2 regions of the Rhodococcus sp. JCM 9793 genome follow, and region 2 is predicted to be linked to the other one. Evidence: riboswitches for the same ligand, from Rfam matches in the RefSeq annotation. Region 2 holds a riboswitch; the other holds the start of a gene.

Region 1 (4,210 bases), 790 kb from region 2:
ATCTCCTCGGGGGCCGCACGGACACGCGTCCTGTTTTCGACTGAGGAAGGGGATCTATGAATCATTCACCGACGCAACGTAATTTGCTCGCTATCCGACAATCGCCCTGTGCCTGTGCGGCAGAGCCGGCACCGCCAGCCCCAGCGAGTCACGCAAGGTAGTGCCCGGGTACTCGCTGCGGAACAGGCCGCGGCGCTGCAACTCCGGCACCACGAGGTCGACGAAGTCGTCGAGGGAATCCGGGTAGGCAGGGCACATCAGGTTGAAACCGTCACAGGCACCGGCGACGAACCACTCCTCGATTCGGTCGGCGACCGACTCGGGTGTGCCGATCATGGTGGCGTGACCGCCGCCGGCAGCGAGAAATCCGAGCAGTTCTCGCAGAGTGGGTCGTTGCGTCTCGATGATTCGTTGCACTGTTGCGTACCGTCCCTGCGGGCCGGTGAACTCCGAGATGGGCGGCAGGTCCGAGACCGGAGCGTCGAGGTCGTGGCCGGTGTAGTCCTGGCCGGTGAAGGACCCGAGTTGGGCGAGTGCGCCCTCGATATCGAGGTACGCGTCCAATTCCGACTTCTTCGCCTGCGCTTCATCGACGGTGCGGCCGACGTAGGTGACGAGTCCGGGGAGGATCGCGAGCGACGTGGCATCACGTCCCGCGGCGGTGGCGCGGGCACGTAGGTCGGTGGCGAATTCGAGCGCCGCCGGAAGATCCCAGGCAACCGAATACACGGCCTCGGCGTGGCGGGCCGCAAGGTCACGTCCGGTGTCCGAGGCGCCGGCCTGGAACAACACCGGGCGTCCCTGCGGGCAGCGCGGCACCGTGAGCGGACCGTCCACACGGAAGTGCTTGCCGCGGTGCTCGATCCGGTGGATCGCGTCGGCATCCAGGAAACGTCCGGCCGAGCGGTCCGCGATCACGGCGTGCTCGTCCCATGAATCCCACAGTGCGACAATCGCGTCGATGAACTCCTCTGCCCTGCCGTAGCGTTCGGTGTGAGCCGGTAACGAATCCGATCCGTGGTTGCGGGCTTCGGCGTCGAACATCGACGTCACGATGTTGGCACCGGCGCGTCCACCACTGATGTGATCGAGTGACGCGAGCATACGGGCCGCGTGGAACGGTGTGTAGAAGCTTGCGGACACCGTGGTGACCAGCCCGATCTTCTCGGTGGCTCGCGCCATCGCCGACAGTGCGGTGATCGGTTCGAGAAACCACGTCGTGCCCGCCGTGTACGCGGGGTTCACACTGTGGCCGTCGGCGAAGAACACCGCGTCGAGGCGTCCCCGCTCGGCGGTGCGCGTGAGTTCCTCGAAATAGGCGATGTCGCCGATGCGCTCCGCAGCGGAATCCGGGTGCCGCCACGCAGAGGAATGGTGACCTGCGCCGTACAGAAATGCGTTGATATGCAAGGTGCGTACCGCCATCAGTTCATCACCAGACCGCCGTCGACGACAAGGTTCTGCCCGGTGACTGCACGCGACCAGTCGGACGCGAAGAACAACACGGCCGCGGCGAAATCCTCCGGGGTCGTGACCTTGCGCAGCGGGGTCGACGCGGCGATCAGGTCGAAGACCTCCGGAGGTGTCGCGGACGATGCATCGGTGGTGCGCAGGAGCCCACCCGACACCATGTTCACTCGGATGCCTTCGGGGCCCAGATCTGCAGCGAAAGTACGGGTCGTCGACAACAAGGCTGCTTTGGCTGCGGTGTAGTCGTGGTACGGCACGACCGGGTTCTGGAACAGGTTGGTCCCGATATTGACGATGCTGCCTCCGCCGGCTTCTCGCATTCCCGGCAGTGCGGCCTGGATGGTGTTCACCGCACCACCGACGATGCCTTCGAGTTGGGCGGCAAAGGCGCCGTATCCGATTCGATCCGCCTTGTCGCGGGCGTCACCGTTGAAGGAGAAGTCGGGCAGGGCGTTGTTCACCACAGTGGTCACCGGACGGCCGAAATATTCGCGCGCCCGGTCGAACACGGCCTCTACTTGCGTGCGGTCGGTGACGTCGGCCTGCACGGCAATCGCGCGTTCGGTACCGATGCTCTCGGCGAGAGCCCGTGCCGCGTCGTTGCTGCGCCGGTAGTTCACGACGACGGACGCACCTTCGTCTGCGAAAGCCTGTGCGATGCTGCGGCCGAGCCCGCGGCCGGCGCCCGTGACCAAGACGATCCGGTTCTTCAGTGCTGTTGTGGACATTGTTGTGACGCCTTCCCTTCGGACCGAAGGGATACGCAGACGGCGTCGGACCTCTGGCCTGTCGCCGGCTCGGCATCCCTTCGCTCGCATGATCGAGATCAGGTTCGACGGGTGTGTTCTCAGCCGTGTCCGGCACCCCGTGTCGAGTTTCGAACGCCAGGTTAACAGCTCGGTTCGACCATGCTGCGGCGCGTCACGTTCCGGCATGGAGGAACAGCAGTGCGAGCCACGCCCAGCCGACGACGATCACTGCCCGCTGGATGAGGCCGGCGTAGCGGGAATCGTTCTCCCACGCCTGCCCGAACACGATGAAACCGACGGTCAGCGCGGCAGCGGTCAGGCAGGAAAACCACGTCCATCCTGCACCGGGCACGGTGAAGACTGCAATGATCGCCGCCCCTGGAAGCGAAGTGAACACGACCGCGCCCGCCTGGTCGTGGATAGTGTGCCGCCGCGAGTACTCCGTCGGGGTCTCGTCCGGTGTGCCAGGCGGATATGCGCGCATGGCATCCATCGGGAAGAGCCCCGAGACCAGGAGCGACACACCGAACACTCCGATCGCCACGCCGAGCAACACACTGCCGAATGTGTGGGCGACGCCGATCGCTCCGGCAGTCACTACTGCACCGCACACGATGAAGTTGGTGGCCTGAATCCAGCCCCGGTGGCCCAGCGCGAGTGCACTGACGGGCTGACGCACCGGGTGGTAGCCGGGGCGGGTCCATCCGTCGACGAGGAAGACCACGACGAACACCGCGAGTGCGATCGAACCGATGATCGTCACGCGATCACTCCCACCGGAAGAGCGCAGCCGCGACCACGACACCGACCACGATCGTCACACCGAGCGCGACGAAGTGAGCCGGGTCGGCGGGGTTCCCCGCCCAGGCCGCGGACATCGCCTCGACCGAGGCACCGAACGGCAACCATTCTCCGATCGTCGCGACCGGGTCGGGAAGCGCATCGCGGCTACCGAACAAGCCTCCGGTCGCACCCAGTGCGAAGAATGCGACGAGTCCGATCGCCACCGCGGAGTTCGGGGTCGGTGAAATCGCCGCGACGATCATTCCGACGGCGTACATCGCCGCCATCGACAGCACGAACACACCGACAGCAGTGCCGAGATGCACGGGCAGGCGGGCGTCGAAGAAGACAGTGGCCACGACGAGAGCTGCGGTGAGCCCGACCAGGGTCTGCAGCACGCTGACCACGACCTGGGCGACCAGGACCATAGCGGGTGACGCGGGCGTCACCGACAGTCGTCGCAGTATTCCGGTGCGCCGGTAGTACGCGAGGAAACTCGGCATGTTGATGACACCGATCGTGGCGATGATGATCGTGAACACCAGCGGAAGAACGAACACGTCCAGCACCGAGCGCCCGTTCGCCACGATTTCGCTGCTCGCCGACGACGCGCTCATGATGAGGATCAACAGCGGAAGTCCGATCGGAACGACGAGCCCGGCGGTGTCGCGTGCGACCATCTTCGCTTCACACACGGTCAGCGTGAGCCAGGCGGCGGCTCCTGGACGGTGGGTGTCGACGGCGGTGCTCATGCGGTGTCCTCCAACTCTTTTCCGGTGAGTACGACGAACGCGTCGTCGAGGTTCTCCGCCGCTGCCTGCGCGACGAGACCGGCCGGGGTGTCCAGTGCGACGATGTTTCCCGCGTCGAGCAACGCCACGCGGTCGCAGAGGTGCTCCACCTCTTCCATCGCGTGACTGACCAGCAGAACTGCGACGTCGCCGGCGCGTAGTCGTTCGATCGTCTTCCACATCTGTCGCCGCGCACGAGGATCGAGGCCGGTGGTCAGTTCGTCGAGGATGACCACACGTGGCCGCCCGACGAGTGCGAGCGCGATAGACAACCGCTGCTGCTGCCCGCCGGAGAGCTTCTCGAATCGGATATCTCGTTGTTCGGTGAGGCCGACCATCTCGAGAAGTTCCCCGGCAGGAACGGGTTGCGGATAGAAGGTGCGATACAGGCCGACGAGTTCGGTGACGGTCAGCGAC
Region 2 (4,210 bases):
GGATCGCCACCGCGTCGGTCCACGGGTCGAGCCCCAGGACGCGAGCGGAGCCCGAGTCGGCGCGGAGCATGCCGAGGAGCACGCGGATCGCGGTGGATTTCCCGGCACCATTGGGTCCGAGAAACCCTGCTACGGTTCCGGTTCCGACTTCGATCGAGAATCCGTCGAGAGCGCGGGTGGTGCCGAAGGTCTTGACGAGGTCGACGGTGTCGATGGCGGGTGTGTCCATGGTGCAACCTCCGTGGTCGGTTACGGGTCGGCTGCCTCCCGGACAGCCAGATATGCGGTGAGCATGGTCGAGTCGGTGAGTAGCGGTTCGGTGTAGAGCTCGAGCAAGGGGAGCAGAAGACGGTCACTGTACGAACGCAGCCACGCGGGCAATGCGTCGAGATCGAGAGGCTCGTTCGGGCCGGGAACATGCAGTAGCAGCGCGCCGGTGCTGAACTCGACGAGCGCCCGTGCCCGTGCCTCGGGATCCCGACTGGGACTCACGATGCCGGACTCGGTACCTTTCGCGAGGTAGCCCTCGGTGGTGGCCACCAGATGATCGAGAAACGCCCGAGAGGCCGGGCGCCGGGCCTGAAGGCTCCGAATCAGGTAGCCGATGAGCGGGGCATAGCTCCCGATGTTCTCGAGCTGCGCCAACATCGCCGCGACCCCACTGCCCGGTTCGAGGACCGAGGATTTGAGCTCGCGGATGCTGTCGAGAACATACGCGTCGCAGTGCTCACGCAGACCGGCACGGGAACCGAAGTGGTGCACGATGAGCGAGGCGCTCACACCGCATTCGGAGGCGATGGCCCGCAGCGAAATGTTCACACCGTCCCGAGCAACACAACGAATTGCTGCGTCGCGGATGCGAGCACGGGTCGTGAGGTCGGAAACGCCCTCGACTGAACGCATGTTCCAAGGGTTGCACACGTGTTCAATGACGTCAACAGGATTTACACGTCAACAGGATTTACTCGGTCGGCTTCAGGAGAAGCCCATCACCTGATTGCCCCACACCTCCCGCATCGACCCATCCGGATCCGACACGACCGTGTCGCGCGCATCGATCAGCAAGGTCATGCGCTCGCCTGGCTCGTACTGCGGCCAGTGCTTCGACGCATCCAGAGCAGCCGGCACCCCGTGCTTGACGAATGCCAGCCATCGACGCTGCACCCGCCCCGACACCTCGATCGCACCCTTGCGACCACCGAGCCAGAAACTCGGATCGCGACCGAGCGTCCCGAAATTGCCGAACACGTATGGCAATTCGGTTGCATGACCGGCACCGATCCGCGCGGCCTTGAGCATCGGCGTCGCGTGGTCGAATCGATACACCCATGTCGGGGAATGTTCGGCATGCGCCTCCGCGACCCATAACACCGGCATCCGGAAACCCGCGTCGCGCGACAGGGCCATCGCACCACTCGGCTTCGGCAGATCAGGGTACGCCGCGGCGATCTCAGCGAGCCGTTCCGGCTCGAGATCGGGACGGTCCTTCGCGAGTGCCTCCAGCATGGCGCGGACCGCCGAATCGTCGACGGGCATCAGCGGCGACTTCATGAAACGGAAGATCGACGGCTCGTCCTTGTTCGAACCGATGATGAGCGGAACCCGATGCGACAGACCCTTCTGGAACGCCGCGACCGGATATTTGGGCACCAGGTCGCGGTCGACCACCGGGGTCATCGCCAAGGTGCCCGGAATTTTCGTGGGGATCTCCCCGACCACTGTTTCGGCCGCGGCGACGAGCTGCTCGTAGGGCATGTCCCGCAGGGACCCCACCCGAGCAGGCGACACGTCGAGGATATCGAGGAATCGCTCAGCAACCATCGCCGCGCGTTCACGACCGTATACCGACGTCGCCGGTGGCGACTGCGCGATCGCCCGATGGAACAACCCCTCGGCGCGCGGCACCGTCATGAGCGTCGTGACCGATCCCCCGCCCGACGATTCACCGAACAGGGTGACGTTGTCGGGATCGCCGCCGAAGTCCGCGATGCAGTCGCGCACCCATTCGAGCGCAGCAATCTGGTCTCGCAGACCGAGATTCGACTCATACGTATCGCCGACGGTGGAGAACGACGACAGGTCCAGAAACCCCAGCGCCCCCAGACGGTAATTGAGCGTGACCACCACGATGTTGCCTGTCTCGCTCAGCACACGTCCGTCGTAGATCTTCTGACCCGAGTAGCCGATCACATAGGCGCCACCGTGGATCCACACCATCACCGGGCGCTTGTGCCCGTCCGGTTCCGGAGCCCAGATGTTGAGCGAGAGGCAATCCTCGCCGATGGTCATGTCGGACGAGATCCCGATCGGGCTGTTCCGGCTCTGCGGAGCGATCTGCCCGTACCGCTCGCAGTCGAGCACTCCCGACCACGGCGAAGGCCCCTCCGGCGACCGGAACCTCATGTCACCGCAGGTCGGGGCGGCGAACGGGATCCCCTTCCACGAGTACACCGCGCCGTCGCGGAATCCGCGGGCTTCGCCGTACTTGCATCCGACAACGAGTGTCTCGGCGTCCACATGACCTCCCGGTGAGCTACTCGCATCCCAACGTACCCACCGGACACCGAGCCGACAGCCGCTCGGCGAAGGTGCTATCGTCGCCTCCGACCGACACGGGGTGCTCCGCAAGTGCGGGGCTGAGATCACACCCGTCGAACCTGATCAGGTAATGCTGACGAAGGGATGTTTCGGGATGACTGTGCCTGCGCACGATTCACCGACCGACCGTTTCACCGATGTCCTGTGGGACCACACGAAGGTTCTACGCGACTCCATCGACAACCTCGAGTTCCTGCGTTGCCTGGGCGACGGCACGCTTCCCCTCGAGTCGTTCCGCTTCTACATCGAGCAGGATGCGCTCTACCTGGCCGGATACGCCAAGGCCCTCGCGCTCCTCGCCTCCAAGGCACCGGACCCGGTCACCGGCGCATTCTGGGCGACCAGTTCCGCGACGGCGGCGACCGAGGAATCCTCGCTGCACCGGCAGCTTCTCACCGATGGCGTGCTGCCTGTGAGCGACGCACCCGTCGCGCACTCCCCCGCGTGCCTCGGTTACGTGTCGTATCTGACGGCCACGGTGGCGACCGAACCGTATCCGGTGGGTGCCGCCGCAGTGTTGTCGTGCTTCTGGATCTACGCCGAAGTGTGCCGCGACCTGGCCTCCAGCGCAGCCGCCGTGCTCGCCGCCGATCCGGCCCATCCCTACGCGCAGTGGGTGGCCACCTACGACGACCAAGGATTCCAGGATTCCGTCGCGACCGCACGCACCCTCGTCGACGCCGCCGGGGCAGCCGCCACCGACACCGAGCGCGACGCGATGATCGACGCGTTCACCCTCGCGACCCGCTACGAGTTGCTGTTCTGGGACACCGCCCTGAACACGCAGCCGTGGCCCGCGTCGTGACGCTGCGGCACCGGATCACCGCACTCGCTGTCGCCACCATCACCGTGTGCGCAGTCGGCGCATGCGCCGGTGGCGGTTCCGACGACACGATCCGGTTCGCACTCGATTGGACCCCGAACACCAACCACACCGGTCTGTATGTGGCGTTGCAGGAAGGACTGTTCGACGATGCCGGGCTCGACGTCGAGATCCTGCCCTACAACGAGGCGACACCCGACACCCTCGTCGACGCCGGCAACGCGGAGTTCGGCATCTCCACCCACGGCATGGCGACGTTCTCCCGCGCTTCCGGGGCACACACCGTCACCGTGCTCGCTCCGTTGCAGCATTGGGCAACAGGGATCGGCGTCAAGGCGGACCGCGCGGATCTCATGCGTCCGGCAGACCTCGACGGTCACGTCTACGCAGGTTTCGCCGACCCCGGTGACAGCGAGGCGCTCGCGCAGGTCATCCGCAACGACGGTGGACGCGGCGAGTTCGAGGAGGTCGTCCTCGGAACGTCCGCGTACGAGGCGGTCTACTCCGGTACCGCAGACTTCACCGTCTCGTATCTTGCGTGGGAAGGACTCGAAGCAGAGCATCGCGGACTGCCGATGCGCTATTTCGAATACACCGACTACGGCTTCCCCGACCAGTACGCGATCGTCGTGAACGGCAACGAGGACTGGCTCGCCGAGAATCCGGACCGGGGCCGCGCGTTCGTGCAGGCACTTCAGCGTGGGTACGAGATCGCCGCTGACGATGCCGATCGAGGCGCCCGCGCGCTGCTCGACGCCAACCCGGGGGCGTTTCCCGACGAAGAGCTCG

The links. A riboswitch is a leader RNA that binds a small molecule or an ion and turns the genes downstream of it on or off. The one in region 2 is predicted to bind thiamine pyrophosphate.
Region 1: another riboswitch for thiamine pyrophosphate. It lies ahead of ACZ46K_RS26390 (3-oxoacyl-ACP reductase); the one in region 2 lies ahead of ACZ46K_RS22845 (TenA family protein).

What each region holds. Positions count from the first base shown of each region.
Region 1 covers NZ_AP043721.1:5,263,150-5,267,359, reverse strand. The annotation lists gene ACZ46K_RS26400 (MerR family transcriptional regulator) at 1-44, shown strand, start outside; gene ACZ46K_RS26395 (LLM class flavin-dependent oxidoreductase) at 91-1,425, opposite strand; gene ACZ46K_RS26390 (3-oxoacyl-ACP reductase) at 1,425-2,198, opposite strand; TPP riboswitch at 2,257-2,348, opposite strand; gene ACZ46K_RS26385 (DUF998 domain-containing protein) at 2,392-2,982, opposite strand; gene ACZ46K_RS26380 (ABC transporter permease) at 2,987-3,754, opposite strand; gene ACZ46K_RS26375 (ABC transporter ATP-binding protein) at 3,751-4,210, opposite strand, start outside.
Region 2 covers NZ_AP043721.1:4,476,275-4,480,484, forward strand. The annotation lists gene ACZ46K_RS22830 (ABC transporter ATP-binding protein) at 1-229, opposite strand, end outside; gene ACZ46K_RS22835 (TetR family transcriptional regulator) at 250-903, opposite strand; gene ACZ46K_RS22840 (carboxylesterase/lipase family protein) at 976-2,517, opposite strand; TPP riboswitch at 2,604-2,700, shown strand; gene ACZ46K_RS22845 (TenA family protein) at 2,693-3,403, shown strand; gene ACZ46K_RS22850 (ABC transporter substrate-binding protein) at 3,388-4,210, shown strand, end outside.